DNA from 4 places in the Streptomyces hawaiiensis genome. Region 4 is predicted to be linked to each of the others. Evidence: riboswitches for the same ligand, from Rfam matches in the RefSeq annotation. Region 4 holds a riboswitch; each other region holds the start of a gene.
The links. A riboswitch is a leader RNA that binds a small molecule or an ion and turns the genes downstream of it on or off. The one in region 4 is predicted to bind cobalamin.
Positions count from the first base shown of each region.

Region 1: linked by a shared signal. The riboswitch ahead of CEB94_RS27085 (ribonucleoside-diphosphate reductase subunit alpha) and the one ahead of CEB94_RS09620 (cobalamin biosynthesis protein) in region 4 are both predicted to bind cobalamin.
Region 2: linked by a shared signal. The riboswitch ahead of CEB94_RS36990 (energy-coupling factor ABC transporter permease) and the one ahead of CEB94_RS09620 (cobalamin biosynthesis protein) in region 4 are both predicted to bind cobalamin.
Region 3: linked by a shared signal. The riboswitch ahead of CEB94_RS32525 ((2Fe-2S) ferredoxin domain-containing protein) and the one ahead of CEB94_RS09620 (cobalamin biosynthesis protein) in region 4 are both predicted to bind cobalamin.

Region 1 covers NZ_CP021978.1:5,834,244-5,838,930, forward strand. The annotation lists gene CEB94_RS27085 (ribonucleoside-diphosphate reductase subunit alpha) at 1-2,185, opposite strand, end outside; cobalamin riboswitch at 2,310-2,449, opposite strand; gene mctP (monocarboxylate uptake permease MctP) at 2,574-4,202, opposite strand; gene CEB94_RS27095 (DUF3311 domain-containing protein) at 4,199-4,465, opposite strand; gene CEB94_RS27100 (GntR family transcriptional regulator) at 4,605-4,687, opposite strand, start outside.
Region 2 covers NZ_CP021978.1:8,154,518-8,159,204, forward strand. The annotation lists gene cbiQ (cobalt ECF transporter T component CbiQ) at 1-400, opposite strand, end outside; gene CEB94_RS36985 (energy-coupling factor ABC transporter substrate-binding protein) at 407-775, opposite strand; gene CEB94_RS36990 (energy-coupling factor ABC transporter permease) at 772-1,473, opposite strand; cobalamin riboswitch at 1,504-1,688, opposite strand; gene CEB94_RS36995 (serine/threonine-protein kinase) at 1,818-3,224, opposite strand; gene CEB94_RS37000 (MDR family MFS transporter) at 3,517-4,687, opposite strand, start outside.
Region 3 covers NZ_CP021978.1:7,086,386-7,091,072, reverse strand. The annotation lists gene CEB94_RS32535 (APC family permease) at 1-1,455, shown strand, start outside; gene CEB94_RS32530 (universal stress protein) at 1,458-1,874, shown strand; gene CEB94_RS32525 ((2Fe-2S) ferredoxin domain-containing protein) at 1,869-2,240, opposite strand; cobalamin riboswitch at 2,287-2,465, opposite strand; gene CEB94_RS32520 (IucA/IucC family protein) at 2,455-3,993, opposite strand; gene CEB94_RS32515 (IucA/IucC family protein) at 4,095-4,687, shown strand, end outside.
Region 4 covers NZ_CP021978.1:2,075,656-2,080,342, forward strand. The annotation lists gene CEB94_RS09600 (class II aldolase/adducin family protein) at 1-55, opposite strand, end outside; gene CEB94_RS09605 (lysozyme) at 196-948, shown strand; gene CEB94_RS09610 (inorganic phosphate transporter) at 1,092-2,336, shown strand; gene CEB94_RS09615 (hypothetical protein) at 2,371-2,592, shown strand; cobalamin riboswitch at 2,708-2,865, shown strand; gene CEB94_RS09620 (cobalamin biosynthesis protein) at 2,966-3,919, shown strand; gene CEB94_RS09625 (cobyric acid synthase) at 3,921-4,687, shown strand, end outside.

The sequences.
Region 1 (4,687 bases), 3.8 Mb from region 4:
CGTACATCGAGGAGAGCTTGCCGATGGTCGGCGTCTCCAGGAAGAGGTTCAGGGACTGGGACTGGTCCAGGAACGGGGTCCTGGCCGCCGCCATGTCGATCAGGCCGCGCTGCGGGATCTCCCACGCCGTGCGGTAGAGGGCGCGGACGTCCTCGGGGATCCAGGCGAAGTCCTGCACCGAGCCGTTGGCCTCGCGCAGGGCCTCCCGGCTGCGCGCGTCCCACACGCCGAGCCGCTTCAGCTCGTCCACCAGGTAGGAGTTGACCTGGAGGAACTCGCCGGACAGCGTCTCGCGCTTGAACAGGTTGGACACCTGCGGCTCGATGCACTCGTAGACGCCCGCGATGGAGGCGATCGTCGCCGTGGGGGCGATGGCGAGGAGCAGGGAGTTGCGCAGGCCGGTCGTGGCGACGCGCTCGCGCAGGGCGGTCCAGCGCTCCGGCCAGCTCAGGCGAACGGCCGGGAAATGATCGGGGTGCAGCATGCCCCGGGCCGTACGGGTCTTCTCCCAGGCCGGCAGCGGGCCGTTGCGCTCGGCCAGGCCGGCGGAGGCCTCGTACGCGGCGAGCATGACGCGCTCGGCGATGCGGGTGGAGAGCGCCCTGGCCTCGGGTGAGTCGAAGGGCAGGCGCAGCTTGAAGAAGACGTCCTGCAGACCCATGACGCCGAGACCGACCGGGCGCCAGCGGGCGTTGGAGCGGCCCGCCTGCTCGGTCGGGTAGAAGTTGATGTCCACGACGCGGTCGAGGAACGTCACGGCCGTGCGGACGGTCTCGTCCAGCCGCTCCCAGTCGATGTCACCCTGGTGCACGAACGCCCCCAGGTTGACCGACCCCAGGTTGCAGACCGCCGTCTCCCCGTCGCTGGTGACCTCCAGGATCTCCGTGCAGAGATTGGACGAGTGGACGACGTGGCCCGGCTCGGCCGTCTGGTTGGCGGTGCGGTTGGCGGCGTCCTTGAAGGTCATCCAGCCGTTGCCGGTCTGCGCGAGGGTGCGCATCATGCGGCCGTACAGCTCACGGGCGGACAGGGTCTTCCGCGCGAGGCCCTTCGCCTCGGCCGCCCGGTACGCGGCGTCGAACTCCTCGCCCCACAGGTCGACCAGCTCCGGCACGTCCGAGGGGGAGAACAGCGACCAGTGCGCGTCGGCGTTCACGCGCCGCATGAACTCGTCCGGCACCCAGTGCGCGAGGTTCAGGTTGTGCGTGCGGCGGGCGTCCTCACCGGTGTTGTCGCGCAGCTCCAGGAACTCCTCGAGGTCGGAGTGCCAGGTCTCCAGGTAGACCGCGGCCGCGCCCTTGCGGCGGCCGCCCTGGTTCACCGCGGCGACCGAGGCGTCGAGGGTCTTCAGGAACGGCACGATGCCGTTGGAGTGCCCGTTGGTGCCGCGGATCAGTGAACCGCGGGCGCGGATGCGGGAGTACGCGATCCCGATGCCGCCGGCGTGCTTCGACAGCCGGGCCACCTGGTGGTAGCGGTCGTAGATGGAGTCCAGCTCGTCCTTGGGGGAGTCGAGGAGGTAGCAGGACGACATCTGCGGGTGCCGCGTGCCCGAGTTGAAGAGGGTGGGGGAGGAGGGGAGGTAGTCGAGGCGGCTCATGAGGCCGTAGAGAGCCGCGACTTCGTCCAGCGCGCGCGTGGTGTCGTCCTCGGCGAGGCCGCTCGCCACCCGCAGCAGGAAGTGCTGGGGCGTCTCGACGACCTTGCGGGTGTGGGGGTGGCGCAGCAGGTAGCGGCTGTGCAGCGTGCGCAGGCCGAAGTAGCCGAAGCGGTCGTCGGCGCCGGTGTCGATCAGGGCGTCGAGCCGGGCCGCGTGCAGCCGGACGAACTCGGCGGTGCGGTCGGCGATGAGGCCCTCGCGGTGGCCGGCCGCGACGGACTCGGTGAAGGACGTGACACCCTGTGAGGCGGCCTCCTCGCGGATGCCGACGGTCAGCAGCCGCGCGGCCAGCCGGGAGTAGGCGGGGTCCTCGGAGATCAGACCGGCCGCGGCCTCCGTCGCCAGATCACGCAACTCCGCCTCGTCGGCTCGCGAGGACCTGCCGCGCAGGGCGGCGGCGGCGACCCGGCCGGGGTCGGCGTCGGGGAGGTCGGCGGTCAGCTCGGTCAGGGTCCGCAGCAGCGCGGTACCGGGAGCGTCGGGCTCTTCGGTGGCTGAGACCGGTTCGGCTGGCGCGATGGTCACGTGGGGCTCTCCCTCGCTCGGCACGGGGGCCTCGTCGAGGGCAGGGGGCAGCACGCGAGCGCACGCGGCGTCGCGTCCACCGGCCCATTCCACGAGGCCCGGACGTCAGGGCACACCGGCCGGGTGGCCGGGTGCGCTGTCGGCAGGTCCTCGGACTGACTCCTGTGCATGGCGGTTCGGGGAACAGACATGCGCAAGCACACCGTTGCGGGACAGTTCCGGATTCACACCGGATTCCCCTGCGGCGACAGCGAGCATGAGCATACATCTTGTGCCAGGTTCGGAAGGCACCCCCAGATGTTGTGTCGGAAACGGCGGCGGGCCGCCGTGATACGTGATCACGACGGCCCGCTGCGGGTGGTGTGTGCCGGGCTCCGCGCCCCTGAAGTCAGTGCGCCGAACCGGCGGTGGCAGGCGGGAGTTCCACCTGGACCCCCGGGTCGCCCGCGTCGGCCGTGTAGTCCTCCGGCTTGGTCTCGTCGATGCCGTCGGGGGCCTTCAGGGCCCTCAGGACGAAGGTCAGGACCACCGTCACCACCACGTTCAGGACGAACGCCGTGAGGCCGATGTAGCCGATCTCGCCGATGCCCGGGATCTCCTTCGAGGAGCCGCCGAAATGCTTCTGCGTGGGCGAGGCGACGCCGTACGCGGCGGCCGTGCCGTAGACCATGCCGACCGCCCAGCCCGCGAGCAGGGCCCAGCGGTGGAACCAGCGGGTGAACAGGCCGCCGACCAGGGCCGGGAAGGTCTGCAGGATCCAGATGCCGCCCAGCAGCTGGAAGTTGATGGCGACCGTCTTGTCCATGGTGAGGACGAAGGCCAGGGCGCCGACCTTCACCAGCAGGGAGACCAGCTTGGAGACCTTGGTCTCCTGCGCCGGTGTGGCGTCCGGCTTGATGAAGTCCTTGTAGATGTTGCGGGTGAAGAGGTTCGCGGCCGCGATGGACATGATGGCCGCCGGCACCAGCGCGCCGATGCCGATCGCCGCGAACGCCACGCCCGCGAACCAGTCCGGGAACATCGTCTCGAACAGCTGCGGAATCGCCAGCTGCCCGTTCTGCACCTTGATCCCGGCCGCGATCGCCATGAACCCGAGCAGCGCCAGCAGACCCAGCATCAGCGAGTACAGCGGCAGGATCGTGGTGTTGCGGCGGATCACCTCACGGCTCTTCGAGGACAGCGTCGCCGTGATCGAGTGCGGGTACATGAAGAGGGCCAGGGCGGAGCCCAACGCCAGCGTGGCGTACGTCCACTGCCCCGCCTCGGCCGGTACCAGCGCACCGCGCGGCGCACCCGTCGCCGGGTTGGTCTGGCCGTACGCCTCGCTCGCCTTGGCGAAGATGTCGTCGAAGCCGCCCAGCTTGATCGGGATGTAGATGATCGCCACCGCGATGACGATGTAGATCAGCGTGTCCTTCACGAACGCGATGAGCGCGGGGGCCCGCAGACCCGACGAGTACGTGTAAGCCGCCAGCACGCCGAACGCGATCAGCAGCGGCAGGTCCTTGATGAACCAGTTGGTGTCCTCGCCGCCGCCGACGCCCATCACGTCCAGCACGGCCTGGATGCCGACCAGCTGGAGCGCGATGTACGGCATCGTCGCCAGGATGCCGGTCACGGCCACCGCCAGCGACAGGCCCTTCGAGCCGAAGCGGCCGCGCACGAAGTCGGACGTCGTGACGTACCCGTGCTTGTGGGAGACCGACCACAGGCGGGGGAGGAAGGTGAAGATCAGCGGGTACACCAGGATCGTGTACGGCACCGCGAAGAAGCCGGCCGCGCCCGCCGCGTAGATCGCCGCCGGCACGGCCACGAAGGTGTACGCGGTGTACAGGTCGCCGCCGAGCAGGAACCAGGTGACCCAGGTGCCGAACGAGCGCCCGCCCAGGCCCCATTCGTCCAGGCTCTGCTCGTTGTCGGCCTTGCGCCAGCGCGCGGCCAGGAAGCCCATGACCGTCACGGCCAGGAAGAAGAAGATGAAGACGCCCAGTGCGACGCCGTTCACGCCGTCCTTCACTGCGACGCACCGCCCTTCGCGGCCGAGCGGGCGCGCTGGTCACGCTGCCACAGCTTGTAGGCGATCATCGTCAGGACGGTGGAGATGAGCACCCACGCCATCTGATACCAGTAGAAGAACGGGATCCCGATGAAGGCCGGGTCGGTCTTGGCGTACGAGCCGACCCACAACATGGCCACGAACGGCGCTATGAGGCAGACGGCGATGACGACGCGCATGGGCGTCACCACCGGCCCTCCGCTGACTTCCGGGGCTTGCGACATCAGGCGGCTCCGTCCCCTTGCTGATCACCTGTAATGCGCAGGCAATCTAGGTCAGGGCGTGGCGATAGCGGAACCCCTCGTCCGCAATGCGGTACCCAAATGAAATGGGCCCTCATCAGCCGCCTCAACAGCGGTTCCGCTACTCCTGAGGCCGCTTCAGCCGGGCCACGAACTTGTACCGGTCCCCCCGGTAGACCGACCGCACCCACTCCACCGGCCGGC
Region 2 (4,687 bases), 6.1 Mb from region 4:
GCACCAGACGGGGCAGCAGGTCGGACATCGGTGTGGTGAAGGCGAACAGCAGCACGCCCAGGGAAGCCGCCGAGGTGCGCAGCAGCAACTCCCCGGCCCGGACCGGCCCATCACCCGCGAGGGAGACGAAACCCCCCGGTCCGCCCACCTGGACGAGCAGCGTGACCGCGCCGGTCACACAGAAGCCCAGCGGCACCCGGTAGGCCCGCCACAGCCGCCGCCCGGGCACACCGGCCGGCCCCAGCAGCACCAGCAGCGCCGTCAGGAGCACCAGGGCGGCCCCCGGCCAGGGCGGCAGGGAGATCGCGAGCACGGTGAGGCCGAGCCCGAGCACGGCCTTGTCCACGGGATGGCGGCGGCGCCAGCGACTGCTGTGCGCCGCCGCGTCGATCGGCAGCACCCGGGCTCAGTCCTGCTCCGCGGTGGACTTCCCGGCGGCACCGGCGAGCGCGCTGCCGGCCTGCCGCTCCAGCGCCCGCTGCTCGCCCTGCCGCCGCCCCCGGCGCAGACCGAAGTAGTAGGCCAGGACTCCGGCGCCGAGGGCCGCTTGGAGGGCGAACAGCGCCGACTCGATCTCACCGGACGGCGGCTCGTACAGCGGCGAGAACCACGGCTCGTAGTCCGGCTTCAGCTCGGTGATCGCCGTCTCGGCCTCGGCGTCGGCGCCCGTGAACGGCTCCTTCTTGTGGTCGCCGAGGCCGAGCGCCAGGGGCAGCACGGCGAGCGCGGCCACGGCCAGCAGCAGCACCAGGTTGATCTTCGTGTTCCTGTTCATCGGGCCACCGTCTCGGTCTCGGTCCGTGCCCGCTTCCTGGCGAGGAGCACGCCCAGCCGGGTCAGTTCGCCCTTGCTGGACTGCACCAGCAGCCGCATCACGAGCACGGTCAGCAGGCCCTCGCTCACCGCGAGCGGAATCTGGGTGACGGCGAAGATGGACCCGAACTTGCCGAGCGCGCCCAGGAATCCGCTGCCCGGGTCGGGGAACGCGAGCGCCAGCTGCACGCTGGTGACGCAGTAGGTGGACAGGTCGGCGACGAACGCGCCGCAGAACACGGCCACCATCAGCGGCGCACCGGAGCGCCGCAGCAGTGCGTAGACGGCGTACCCGGCCCAGGGACCGACGATCGCCATCGAGAAGACGTTGGCGCCGAGCGTGGTCAGGCCGCCGTGCGCGAGCAACAGCGCCTGGAAGAGCAGGGTGATCGTGCCCAGCACCGCCATGATGGGCGGCCGGAACAGGATGGCTCCCAGGCCCGTGCCGGTGGGGTGCGAGCAACTGCCGGTGACAGACGGCAGTTTCAGGGCGGACAGGACGAAGGTGAAGGCGCCGGACGCACCGAGGAGCAGCGTGCTCTCGGGGTGCTCGCGCACTTCACGGGTGAGCGACCGGACCCCGTGGACGACGAACGGCGCCGACGCGACGCCCCAGGCGACCGCGTGCGCCGGAGGAAGGAAACCCTCGGCTATGTGCATGGCTCAGCAGACCCTCTCCAGCACCTCGTGGATGGTTGACGCGCCTTGGCCGGTCTCCTGGCTGACGGGTACCACCGCCCGGACTCCGCCTTCCCGGGTCACAAGGACCCAGTGGCCGCCCGCGAGGGCTGGAGCCGGACTTCCCGATTCACAGTGGCGAGGGCCGCACCGGCATCACACCGGATTTCCCGTTCACCAAGGCCTGGTGACAATAAGGCCGGGGTAAGGGCGGTGACAAGCCACCCAAGGGGCGCGCGAGGGGGCGCCCGCTCGCACACCGGCGCATCCCCCCACTGATCCACACGCTGCGGGCAGGGCCCCGCCGCGCGGCTTCGGAGCCCGCGTCAGTCGTCGCCTCCGTCGTCTCCACCGTCGTCGCTCTCCTGGTCTTCCCCGGCCTGGCGCGGCTTCTCCGGCTTCGGCTGCCGCGGCCCGCCGTTGCCCGCCTCCTCCGTCGGAGTCACGGCGCCGGGCGCCGGCGCGGGAGGGGTCGGGGAAGCGGCCGGCGCGGACGGAGTGACATCGGCCACGGTGCCGGTCGTCGGCGTCCCGGCTGCCCCCGGCCCGGTCGCCGGGCCGGTCGCCGGGCCGGCCGCCGGGGCGGCTTCCGGATCGGAGGAGACAGACGAGGCGGAGTCGCCCGACGGGGTGGCGGCGGGGCTGCTCGCAGTCGGGGACGCGTCGGGTTCGGTGCCCTCCGCGGTCGTGTCGGGCGAGAACCAGCGCATGCCGATGAGCATCGCGGCGAGGAAGAGCGCCGCGGCGGCGGCCGTCGCGGCCAGTCTCGTCCGGTTGCCGAGGCCGCCGCGCCCGCGGGGGCGACCCGAACGCCCCGCCTGGGCGGCCCGGGCGGCGGTGCGGTGCCCCGTGGTCGCTGGCAGCGCGTACGTGGTCGGGTGACTGGTCTCGGCGGACGCGCTCGGACCGGGCGCGGCGTGCGCCGCCGCGGACGCGGTCGTCGGCCGCAGCGGCGGTGAGGCCTCCGGCAGCGGCTCGGGCAGGCCCCGCCAGGCGCCCCCGGCGAACCACTCGGCGGCCTGCTGGGCGGTGGGCCGGTCCTCGGGCTGCTTGGCGAGCAGACCGAGGAGGTAGTTCTCGAACGCCGGCGGGAGTCCGGTGACACCGAGCTCGCGGGGCGGCACGGGGGTCGAGTCGAGATGCTGGTGGAGGAGGGCGACGGCGGTGTCGGCCTGGAACGGCGGGCGGCCGCTGAGGAGCTGGTAGAGCACGCAGCCCAGGGAGTACATGTCGGAGGCGGGCCCCGCCTGCCGGCCAAGGGCCCGCTCGGGCGCGAGGTAGAGGCCGGTGCCCACGATCTGGCCGGTGGCGGTGAGCGCGGCGCCGGGGTCGTCGAGGAACCGCGCGATACCGAAGTCGCCGATCTTCAGCGTGCCGTGGGCGTCCAGCAGCAGGTTGGCGGGTTTGACGTCCCGGTGCACGATGCCCTGCGCGTGCGCGGCGGCCAGCCCCGCAGCGGCCTGCGCGGCCAGACGGGCCACGTGCTCGGCGGGCAGCGCGCCGGAGCCGTTCAGCACCCCGGCGAGAGAGTCGCCCTCGACCAGCTCCATCACCAGATACAGCCGGTTGTCGTACTCGCCGAAGTCCAGGACACCGACCACGTTGGGGTGGTTGAGACGCCCTGCGGTCTGCGCCTCCAGACGGAACCGGGAGGCCGCCGTGGCATCGGTGTCCTGGGGAGCAGCAGCTTGAGGGCCACCGCTCTGGCGAGCGTCTCGTCGTACGCACGCCAGACCTCTCCCATTCCACCGCGCCCGATCTCAACATCCAGCCGGTAGCGGCCCGCTAGCAGCACTCGTCCTCGTCTCCTGCGTGGGAAGGTCGTCGCCGCAGGCCGAACTCCCCGCTTCTGCACGGGGATTGGTGGGGGGTGCCGCAGCCGACCCAGGATACTGGCGCGACGTGACCACCGGTCTCCGCAGCGGTGTCCTCAGAGGGTGCGGACTCGGAAATCCCGGAGCGAAGGAGTCGCCCGCCGGAGTGAAGGTCCCGCGCGCCCGGTTGCCGCAGGGCGCCGGCGCCGTTTCAGGCCGCCGCACCCGCCCCCTTCTCACGGCGCGGCACCACAGCAACCGCCAGAGCCGGTACGGCCGCGAGGACCAGCCACGGTACGGCCGCCGGCAGGCCCAGGTCGAGCAGGAAGCCGGTGGCGGCGCTGCCGGCCAGGACGATCAGCCCGGAGACGGACGACAGCGCACCCATGTAGAGCCCGAGCCGGCCCTCCTCGGCAAGGTCGGGCACCCAGGCGCGGGCGGCGGGCACGACCAGCATCTGCCCCACGGTGAGCAAGATCACGAAGCCGGCGGCCGGCAGCAGCCCGGCGGTGCCCGTCCAGCCGGCCGGGCGGGCCGCGGCCACCACCGCGAAACCGGACGCGATCAGCAGCAACCCCGCGGTCATGGAGCGGCGCAGGTCGAGCCGGTCGCCCGCCCAGCGGGTCACCGGCAGCTGGGCGAACACCACCAGCACCGAGGACAGCGCGAAGAGCCAGGACAACGGCGCCTGGGAGCCCGCCGCGCGCTGCACCTCGTCCGGCAGGGCCAGATACAGCTGGTTGTAGGCGAGCAGATAGGTGCCGTAGGCACAGCACAGGGCGAGGAAGCGGCGGTCGCGCAGCAGGACGCGGGCCCCGCCCCGCTTCCGGACGCGGATCCGGCCGGGGATGTGCTGCGGCATCAGCCACAGGTGCCCGGCGAGGACGAGCACGAAGACCGCGGCACCGGCGAGGCACGCGGTGCGGAAGTCGACGGCGAGCAGCAGCGCGCCGAGCAGCGGCCCGACGAACGCCCCGGCCTGGCCCGCCACGCTGAACAGCGCGAGGACACGGGTGCGCGGGCCTCGCCCGTCCTCCTCCCAGACCACCGACTGGCGGGCCACCTCGGACTCCACGGCGGGGGAGAACAGCGCGGCGGCGAATCCGATCACCAGCACCGCCCCGATGACGGTCCAGCTCGCCTCCGCGTACCCGAGCCACACGAACCCGGCGATCCGCAGCACGCAGCCGGCCAGCACGACCGGCCGCACCCCGAACCGGTCGACGAGCCAGCCGCCGACGACGAACAGCCCCTGCTGGCTGAAGGTGCGCAGCCCCAGCACGAAGCCGACCAGCCAGCCCGCCATGCCGATCGCCGTGCCGAGATGCTCGGCGAGGAACGGCAGGACGGCGTAGAAGCCGATGTTGAAGGCGAGCTGGGTG
Region 3 (4,687 bases), 5.0 Mb from region 4:
CTGAAGCCCAATGCGATCGGATTCGTCGACGCGCTGGTCATCGGGCTCAACGCGACCTCCCCCGCGTACTCCGTGGCGGCGGTCATCGGCCCGATCGTGGCGCTGGTGGGCATCCACGCCCCCGGGGTGATGCTCGCGTCGTTCGTGCCCATGCTGCTGATCGCGTCGGCCTTCTACTACCTCAACAAGGTCGACCAGGACTGCGGCACGACGTTCTCCTGGGTCACCCGGGCCATGGGGCCCTGGGCGGGCTGGCTGGGCGGCTGGGCCATCGCGATGACGGGCGTCCTGGTCGTCGGGTCGCTCGCGGACGTCGCCGTGACGTTCTTCCTGCTGGCCGTCGGCCTGGACAGCTGGGCCGACGACGACGTGCTGCGCCAGGTCCTGACGGTGCTGCTCATCCTGGTGATGACGGCCGTCTGCGTGATCGGCACCGAGCTGTCGGCCAAGGTGCAGAACGTCCTCATCCTGGCGCAGGTCATCTGCCTGCTCGCCTTCGCCGTGGTGGCGCTCTACCGCGTCTACGCCGACACCGGCACCCTCGACGCCATCGATCCGAAGTTCGGCTGGCTCGAGCCGTTCGGGGCCGGCGGAGCGTCACTGACCGCGTCGCTGCTGCTGGGTGTGTTCATCTACTGGGGGTGGGAGTCGGCGGTCAACCTCACCGAGGAGGTCGAGGACTCGGCCACCGCCCCCGGCAAGGCGGCCGTCTGGTCGACGGTGCTGCTGCTGGTGACCTACCTCGCGGTCGCCTTCGCGGTCGTGGGCTACGCCGGAACGGACTACCTCGCCGAGAACGCGGCGGAGGAGGAGTTCATCTTCGCCCTGCTCGCCGAGGAGGCCATGGGCGGCTGGGACTGGGTCGTGCTGCTGGCGGTCTCGACGTCCGCGCTCGCCTCCACGCAGACGACGATCATCCCGGCGTCGCGCACGGGCCTGTCCATGGCACGCCGGCACGCGCTGCCCGCGCACTTCGGCCGCATCCACCCGCGGTTCCGCACCCCCGACGTGAGCACCTGGTGGGTCGCCGGCATCGCCATCGCCTGGTACCTCGTCCTCTACCACGTCAGTGAGAACGCCCTCTTCGACTCCCTCACCGCCCTGTCCCTGCTGATCGCCTTCTACTACGCGCTCACGGGCCTGGCCTGCGCGGTCTACTACCGCCGCCAGCTGACCCGCAGCGTCCGCAACTTCTTCCTGATCGGCCTCGGCCCGCTGATCGGTGCGGGGCTGCTGGCGTGGTTGCTGGTGGAATCCGTGGCGGACATGTCCGACCCCGACAACTCCTACAGCGGTGTCTCGTGGTTCGGCCTCGGCCCGCCGCTCGTCATCGGGATCGGGATCATCGTCGCGGGCGTCGTCCTCATGGTCGTGTGGCGGCTGATGGCGCCCGCCTTCTGGTCGGAACACCCGAGCGTGGTCGACCCGGACCTCGTCGACGGCAAGGAGTCCTGAAGATGTCGGTGGTCCTCGGCTACGACGAGTCCCCGGGCGCCCTGAGCGCACTGCGCGTCGCCATCGAGGTGGCGACCGCGTACGACGAACCCCTGGTGATCGTCTACGGCGTCGCCGCGCCCGGCGTCACGGGCGAGGAGTACGGCGCTCATCACGAGGCCGTCCGCGAGGCCGGCAACACCGCGCTCGGTCACGCGCTGCGGGTGGCCGACGAGGCCGGTGTGCGGACGTCGGTGGAACTCGTCGACGAGCGGCCCGCGCAGGCGCTGATCGACGCCGCGGCCCGCCACGAGGCCAGGGTCATCGTGGTGGGCACATGGGGCGAGAGCCCGGTGCGGGGCGCACTGCTGGGCTCGACACCGCACAAGCTGCTGCATCTGTCGACCGTGCCCGTGCTGTGCGTGCCGGCCGCGTCATGAGCCGTCGGCGCGGCGTCGCGCGAGCGGTGTGAAGACGTACAGGCCGAGGATGTCGGGCAGGGGGGCGATGCCGGGACCGCCCTCCCGCACCCAGGAGACGACGTCCTCGGTGGCGGCCGGGTCGTTGACCAGTCCGAGCCACACCGGCCGGCCTCCGGCGCCCCGGCCCTCCGCTGACGGCTGGACGACGATGACGTTGGCCTGGTCGCAGACGTCGAGGCAGTCGGAGACCCGTACCGGTGCCGCCGTGCGCAGACGCTGGGTCTGGGCGGCGTGATCGACGCCGGTCACCTTGGGGCTGCCGCAGCAGCAGTCCCGGCAGACGACGATGCGGCACGGAAGCCCTCCGGCCGGCGTTGCGGACATGCCGCACCTTCCCTCTCTCCGGGGAGATCCGCCCCGGTGGTCCGTCGAGGAGGCGACCGCGTGAGTCTCCTGGCTCTCGGGTCGATGCCGCTCCCGGCCTTCCCACCCGTGCGCGGGCAGTGGCCTGTCGGGACCGGCTCGCCGATCACAGTGGCGGGACCGCGCCGGATTCACACCGGCTTCCTCGTTCCGCCGTCGCCTTGTTCGCCGGCCATCATTCCATGCGGCCGGCCCTGAGCGGGTTGGGCAGCGGCAGGTAGTGGGCGGCGGCGCCGTCCGCGCCCGTCCAGCGCAGCAGCAGGTTCGTCTTGGCCGGCAGTGTGGGTGAGGCGAGCAGGGCGGGGATCTCCGGCAGGTCGTGGCGGGCGAGTTCGCGGCGGGCGGCGGGCCAGGGGTCGAACCCGGGGTGCCGTTCGGTGAGGGCGCCGGCGATCTCCATGAGGTGATTGACGACCAGGCAGTACACGAGCCGCTCCCAGCCGGCCCGCCGCGTCACCTCCGGCAGCAGCTTCACGCCCTCGGCGTCCCGGTACAGGGCCTGCACCGGCAGGCCGTCGGCGTCCACGGCGACCAGGGTGTTCTGCAGGTGAGCCTCGATGACGACGCCGTGTTCGGCGAACGCCGCCAGCACCGGGGGCACGACCCGGGCCAGGTACGCCGCCCACCAGGCCCCCGGGTCGACGGCGCGGTCGAGCGGATGGCCGTCGAAGCCCTCGACGAGCCCGGCGGCGAGCAGCGGGGTCGCGCCGGGCAGGAGGCGGTCGCCGAAGCCGTCGCGGACGAGGACGGCGAGGGCCTCGAAGGCGAAGTCGGCGGTGCGGTACCCGCGGTCGGCCAGCCACGCCGGGGGCCCGTCGAACGTCTCGAATGCGGAGCGGACGGCCGCGTCGGTCCGGGGCAGGGCGAGCAGGTCGTGGCGCCACAGCCGGCGGATGTCGTTGGTGATGCGCACGTCCAGGCTGAACTTCAGGAAGAGGTCGTGCTCGGGTGTGTAGAGCGTGCGGATCGCGGCCGTGGGCCAGGTGTCGAAGGCGGTCGCGCCGAGCCGGACCAGCCTGCCGTCGGCGAAGGCGGCGGCGAGCTCCGGGGCGGCCAGGTCCAGCTGCCAGGGGTGGGCGGGGAGCAGGCGGTAGCCGGGCGGGGCCGTGCCGAGGGCGTCGAGGGCGCGGGTGTCGCCCTCCTCGACGACGGTGTCCTCGCGCAGCCCGAGCAGGGCCATCGGGAAACGGGCGTACGCCTCGGGTGCGTACGGCAGCCAGCCGGCGGCGGGGCCGCCCCCGCGCGCCTTGGGGGCCGGGTGGTGGGTGTGGCCGGTGAGGAGAGACTGCTCGGAGCGCAGGTAGAGGTCCTCGGGTGGGGTGGCCCGGGCGCGGGCGGCGAGCAGGGCGGCCACGGCGTCCCGGCTGTCGAGCATCTCGGTGGGCAGTTCGTGGTTGGACAGCCCGGTGTGGCGGCGCAGTTCCTCGGCGACGAGCTTGACCAGCTCGGTGTGACCGACGCGGTGCCAGGCGCCGTCGACCTCGACCTCCGGTCCGGCGGGCCGGCGCGTTCCGCGCACCCGCAGCAGCCGGTTGCCGCCGGGCAGACGGTAGATCCGGTGTCCGCCCTCCTGGCGGACCGGCCGGGCCACTTCTCGCAGCAGGCAGTTCAGCAGGGGCACGGCGGCGTACGCGTCGGCGAGGCCGGTGGCCGTGTCGTCACCGTGGGCCGAGTCGTCGTCGGCGGGCGGGGGCATGAGGTCCACGCGTTCCACTCGTCCCTACGGTCCTTCCAGCGTTCCGGGCGGAGATGATCAGTATGTCGGTCGTCGCCATTCCGCTGTGACGCCCCTATTCGTACCCGAGGAGCCCGCCCGTGCACCGTCCCCCCTCCGCCGAGACCGAGGTCGCCGACGAGCTGTCCGTCGTACGGCCCGGCCTTCTGGCGCGGTACGAGGCCGAACTGCCCGGCGCCCGGGCGGCCGTGCTGTCCCGGCTGTGGCGTGGTCTGGCCCATGATCCGCTGCCCTGGGTCACCCGCCGGGAGCGGGGCCGGGACGGATTGACGCTGTCCCTGTCCGACGGCCGCCGCCTGCACGGCCCCCGGCCGGATCCGTACGCGACCGGCGCGTACGTCACCGTCGTGCGGCTCGGCGAGGCGGCGTACGCGGATCCGGCGCGGCTGATGACGGACCTCGCGGTAGCGCACTCCGCTTCCTTCGCCTCCGAACTCGGGCACAGCGTGGCCTCCTTGGCGCTGTCGCGAGCGGGGCAGGATGCCGGTCGGGGCGACTGGCCGGAGAGCGACTGGGCGTGGGAGCAGCGGATCGTCGACGGGCATCCGTTCCATCCGACGTGCCGGTCCCGCCCCGGCTTCTCGGTGGCCGAGCAGCTCGCCTACGGGCCCGAGCACCGGCCGGTCGTGGAGCTCGGGCTGGTGCCGGTCCCGGCGCAGGAGTGCCTGGTCAC
Region 4 (4,687 bases):
GTTCGCCCTTCCGTGCGTCCCCCGTGCCCCGCTCGTCGCCCCGCTGCTCAGCCATGCCGCGATCCTGCCAGGCAGGATGGCAACGCGCCGCGCGGAGGGGGCACTTCTCGTGACCGGAGATCTCCGGTCATTCAACGATCTTCCCATACTATCTGGTGGATTTGCCGTGCATGTCGCCCTTCCGGGGGGAACCACATGGCCCGTGACCGCACACCGACCCGCCGCCGCGGCCGCTTACTGGCGGCATCCGCGGCGGCACTCGCCCTGGCCGGGACCGCGCTCGCCGGAGTTCCGGCCTCGGCGGCGGGCCGCCCGAAGGGGCACGACGTCTCGTCCCATCAGAGGAACGTCGACTGGCAGGACGCGAAGAGCAAGGGCGCCCGGTTCGTCTACGTCAAGGCGACCGAGTCCACCGCCTACCGCAACCCCTACTTCGGGCAGCAGTACAACGGCTCGCGCGCGGCGGGCCTGGTGCGCGGCGCGTACCACTTCGCCCTGCCGAACCGGTCCTCCGGTCAGGCGCAGGCGGCGTACTTCGCGCGCAACGGCGGCAGCTGGACCGCGGACGGCTGGACGCTGCCGCCCGCGCTCGACATCGAATACAACCCGTACGACAAGAAGCACAAGTGCTACGGCCTGACGAAGACGGGGATGGTCGGCTGGATCAAGGCGTTCAGCGACGAGGTCGAGCGGCTCACCGGCCGCCGCCCGGTGATCTACACGACCGCCCACCGGTGGAGCACGTGCACGGGCGACAGCGGCGTCCTCGCCGCCGGTCATGCCCTGTGGATCGCCCGCTACGACACGTCGGGCCCCGGGACGCTGCCGGCCGGCTGGTCCTCCTGGACCTTCTGGCAGCACGACAACGGCAGCGGGACCTTCCCGGGTGACCAGAATCTCTTCAACGGGTCGCTCGATCAGCTGAAACGGTTCGCGCGAGGCACCTAGCCACCGGGGCGCCGGGCCGCCGCTCCGGGGCGTCGCCGCGACCCCCCGTTGCGGTCACCCCTGCGCCCCTCTCAGTTCATCTTCCGTTCACTCAGGTTGCCTACGTTCATACAGCCAACGACCTCGAACGATTGCCTGGGTAAATGGAAAGCTTCTCGCTGATCCTCGCGATTGTGGTGGTAACCGCACTCGCGTTCGATTTCACGAACGGTTTCCACGACACCGCGAATGCGATGGCCACGACCATTTCCACGGGCGCCATGAAGCCCAAGGTTGCGGTGGCCATGTCCGCGGTCCTCAACCTGGTCGGCGCCTTCCTGTCCGTCGAAGTCGCCAACACGATCTCCAAGGGCCTCGTCGACGAGGCCGGCATCCGTCCTGAGGTCATCTTCGCCGCCCTGGTCGGCGCGATCCTCTGGAACCTGCTGACCTGGCTGGTCGGCCTGCCGTCCAGCTCCTCCCACGCTCTCATGGGCGGTCTGATCGGTGCCACGATCGCCTCGGCGGGCGTCGGCGCGGTCCACGGTGACGTGCTGGTCACCAAGGTGCTGATCCCGGCGATCGCCGCCCCGCTGGTCGCGGGCCTCGCGGCGATGCTGGCGACGCGGCTGACGTACTCCCTCGGCAAGAAGGCCGACGGCAAGGCGTCCCGGAAGGGCTACCGGGCCGGCCAGATCGCCTCGGCGGGCCTGGTCTCCCTGGCGCACGGCACCAACGACGCCCAGAAGACCATGGGCATCATCACCCTCGCCCTGATCGCCGGCGGCACCCTCGCCCCCGACTCCGACCCGCCCATGTGGGTCATCCTCTCCGCGGGCGTCGCGATCGCGCTCGGCACCTACCTGGGCGGCTGGCGCATCATCCGCACCATGGGCAAGGGCCTGACCGACCTCCAGCCGCAGCAGGGCTTCGCCGCCCAGACCTCCGCGGCCACGGTCATCCTGGCCTCCTCGCACATCGGTTTCTCCCTGTCCACCACCCACTCCGTGTCCGGCGCGGTGATGGGCGCGGGGCTCGGCCGCAAGGGCGGCGTCGTCCGCTGGTCGACCGCGACGCGGATGTTCGTCGCGTGGGGTCTGACGCTGCCGGCGGCGGCCCTGGTGGGTGCTCTCGCCGAGTACGTCACCGGCTTCGGCGCCTGGGGCACCGCTGTGGTGGCCGTCTTCCTCATCGCCTCCAGCGCGGCGATCTGGAAGCTGTCGCGGCGTGAGATCGTCGACCACACCAACGTCAACGACACCGACGAGGCGGAGCCCGCGGGCGTGGTCACCACGGCGATGGCCGCCGTGACGCCGCCGCCGGCCGGTACGCCGGCGGAGGAGCCGGTGCCGTCGTTCCCGGCCCAGGCCACCGTCGAACGGACGCCGACCACGACCACGACGGTCTGACCCCGCCACCCGGTTACAAGGAAGAGTCTCTGAGATGAAGATCGACTGGGCGGCCCTCGGCTCCGTCTTCGGTGTCAGCCTCGTGGTCACCGTGGCCCTCGTCGGCCTGTTCACCCTCGGCATCACCGGCCTGTCGCGCCGCGAGCGTGCGGTGGCGGAGGGCGGGTCCGCGAGCCTCGCGGTCACCGGCGCGTACGCGTGCTTCGCGGCGTGCGCGGCGGCTGTCGGGTACGGCATCTACCTGATCGTGGCCTGACGGCCCGACCGCACATCGTCCACCGGGCGGCGCGGGACTTCGGTCCTGTGCCGCCCGGTCGTCGTGTGTACGGAAGGGGACGATGTGGGGTTCTGCACACTCTCCCCTCGCAGGTCAACGGCAAGTTGACGGCGGTTCCCGGCCGTGGTGGACTGCCGGGGCCAGTACGGCGGCAGGAGAGGAAGCCGGTGAAAGTCCGGCGCGGTCCCGCCACTGTCACCGGGGTAGCAATCCCCGGGAGCCAGGAACTCTCACCGCCGGTCTCGTCGAACCAGGGCGTGGACACCCTGAGTGAGGACACGTATCGCCATGCGCGGCTGCCCATCCGGTTTCAACATCCCACCCCTGCCTGCCTTTCCGGCCGGCTGAGCCCATGGGTGCCGGTCGCGTCTTCGCGTACGGCGCCGCCGCCGGTCTGATCGGTGACCTGCTGCTCGGTGATCCTCGCCGAGGGCATCCGGTCGCCGCGTTCGGGCGGGCCGCGGGCGCCGTGGAACGGGTGTTGTGGCGGGACCACCGCGGGTGGGGCGCGCTGCACACCGCCGTGTGTGCCGGAGGGACAATCGCCCTCGGGTCCGTCGCCGCGCGTGCCGTGCGGACCTCCGGCGTCGCCTCCGTCGCGCTGACCGGAGCCGCCACCTGGGGTGTCGTCGGGGGGACTTCACTCGCCCGGGAGGCACGGACCATCGGGCGTGCCCTGGAGGCCGGGGACGTCGAGGCGGCCCGGGCCCGGCTGCCGCATCTGTGCGGGCGGGATCCGCAGGCCCTCGACGCCGACGGTATGGCCCGGGCCGTGGTCGAGTCCGTCGCCGAGAACACCTCCGACGCGGTGGTGGGGGCGCTGGTGTGGGGGGCCGTCGGCGGGGTGCCGGGGCTGCTGGGTTTCCGGGCCGTCAACACGCTGGACGCCATGGTCGGGCACAAGTCGGCCCGGTACCGCCGGTACGGGTGGGCCTCCGCGCGCCTGGACGACCTCGCGGGGTGGCCGGGAGCACGGCTGACCGCCGTACTCGCCGCCCTGGCCGGGCCGGATCCGCGGGGGGCCATGCGGGCCTGGCGGGACGACGCGGCGAAGCATCCGAGTCCCAACGCCGGGCCTGTGGAGGCCTCGTTCGCGGGGGCGCTCGGGGTGCGGCTGGGCGGGACGCTCTCGTACGGCGGGCGGATGGAGCACCGGCCCGTGCTGAACACGCAAGGACGTGCCGTCGGTACGCACGACGTCGAACGGGCCGTGCGGCTCTCGCGGCGGGTCACCTGGCTCGCGCTCGGGGTGTGCGCCGGTGCGCGGCTGCTGAGGAGTGCGCGGTTGCTGAAGAGGGGGAAATGACATGGGCGGTGGTCTTCTCGTCGCCGGTACCACCTCCGACGCCGGCAAGAGCGTCGTGACCGCCGGGATCTGCCGGTGGCTGGTGCGCCAGGGCGTCAAGGTCGCGCCCTTCAAGGCGCAGAACATGTCCCTGAACTCCTTCGTGACGAAGGAGGGGGCCGAGATCGGGCGGGCCCAGGCCATGCAGGCGCAGGCCTGCCGGGTCGAGCCGACCGCGCTGATGAACCCCGTGCTACTCAAGCCCGGTGGCGAGCAGAGCAGTCAGGTCGTGCTGCTGGGCAAGCCGGTCGGCGAGATGAGCGCGCGCGGCTACCACGGCGGGCGGCAGCAGAGGCTGCTCGGGACGGTGCTGGACTGCCTGGAGCAGTTGCGGGGCACGTATGACGCGGTGATCTGTGAGGGGGCCGGTTCTCCCGCCGAGATCAATCTGCGGCGGACGGACATCGTGAACATGGGGATCGCCCGGGGCGCCGGGCTGCCCGTGCTCGTGGTCGGCGACATCGACCGGGGCGGTGTGTTCGCCTCGTTCTTCGGGACGGTGGCGCTGCTGTCGCCCGAGGACCAGCGTTACGTCGCCGGGTTCCTCGTCAACAAGTTCCGCGGGGACGTCTCCCTGCTGGAGCCGGGCCTGGACATGCTGCTCGGCCTCACCGGGCGGCGCACGTACGGCGTACTGCCCTTCCGGCACGGGCTCGGGATCGACGAGGAGGACGGGCTGCGCGTCTCCCTGCGGGGCGCCGTGCGGGAATCCGTCGTCGCCCCGCCCGT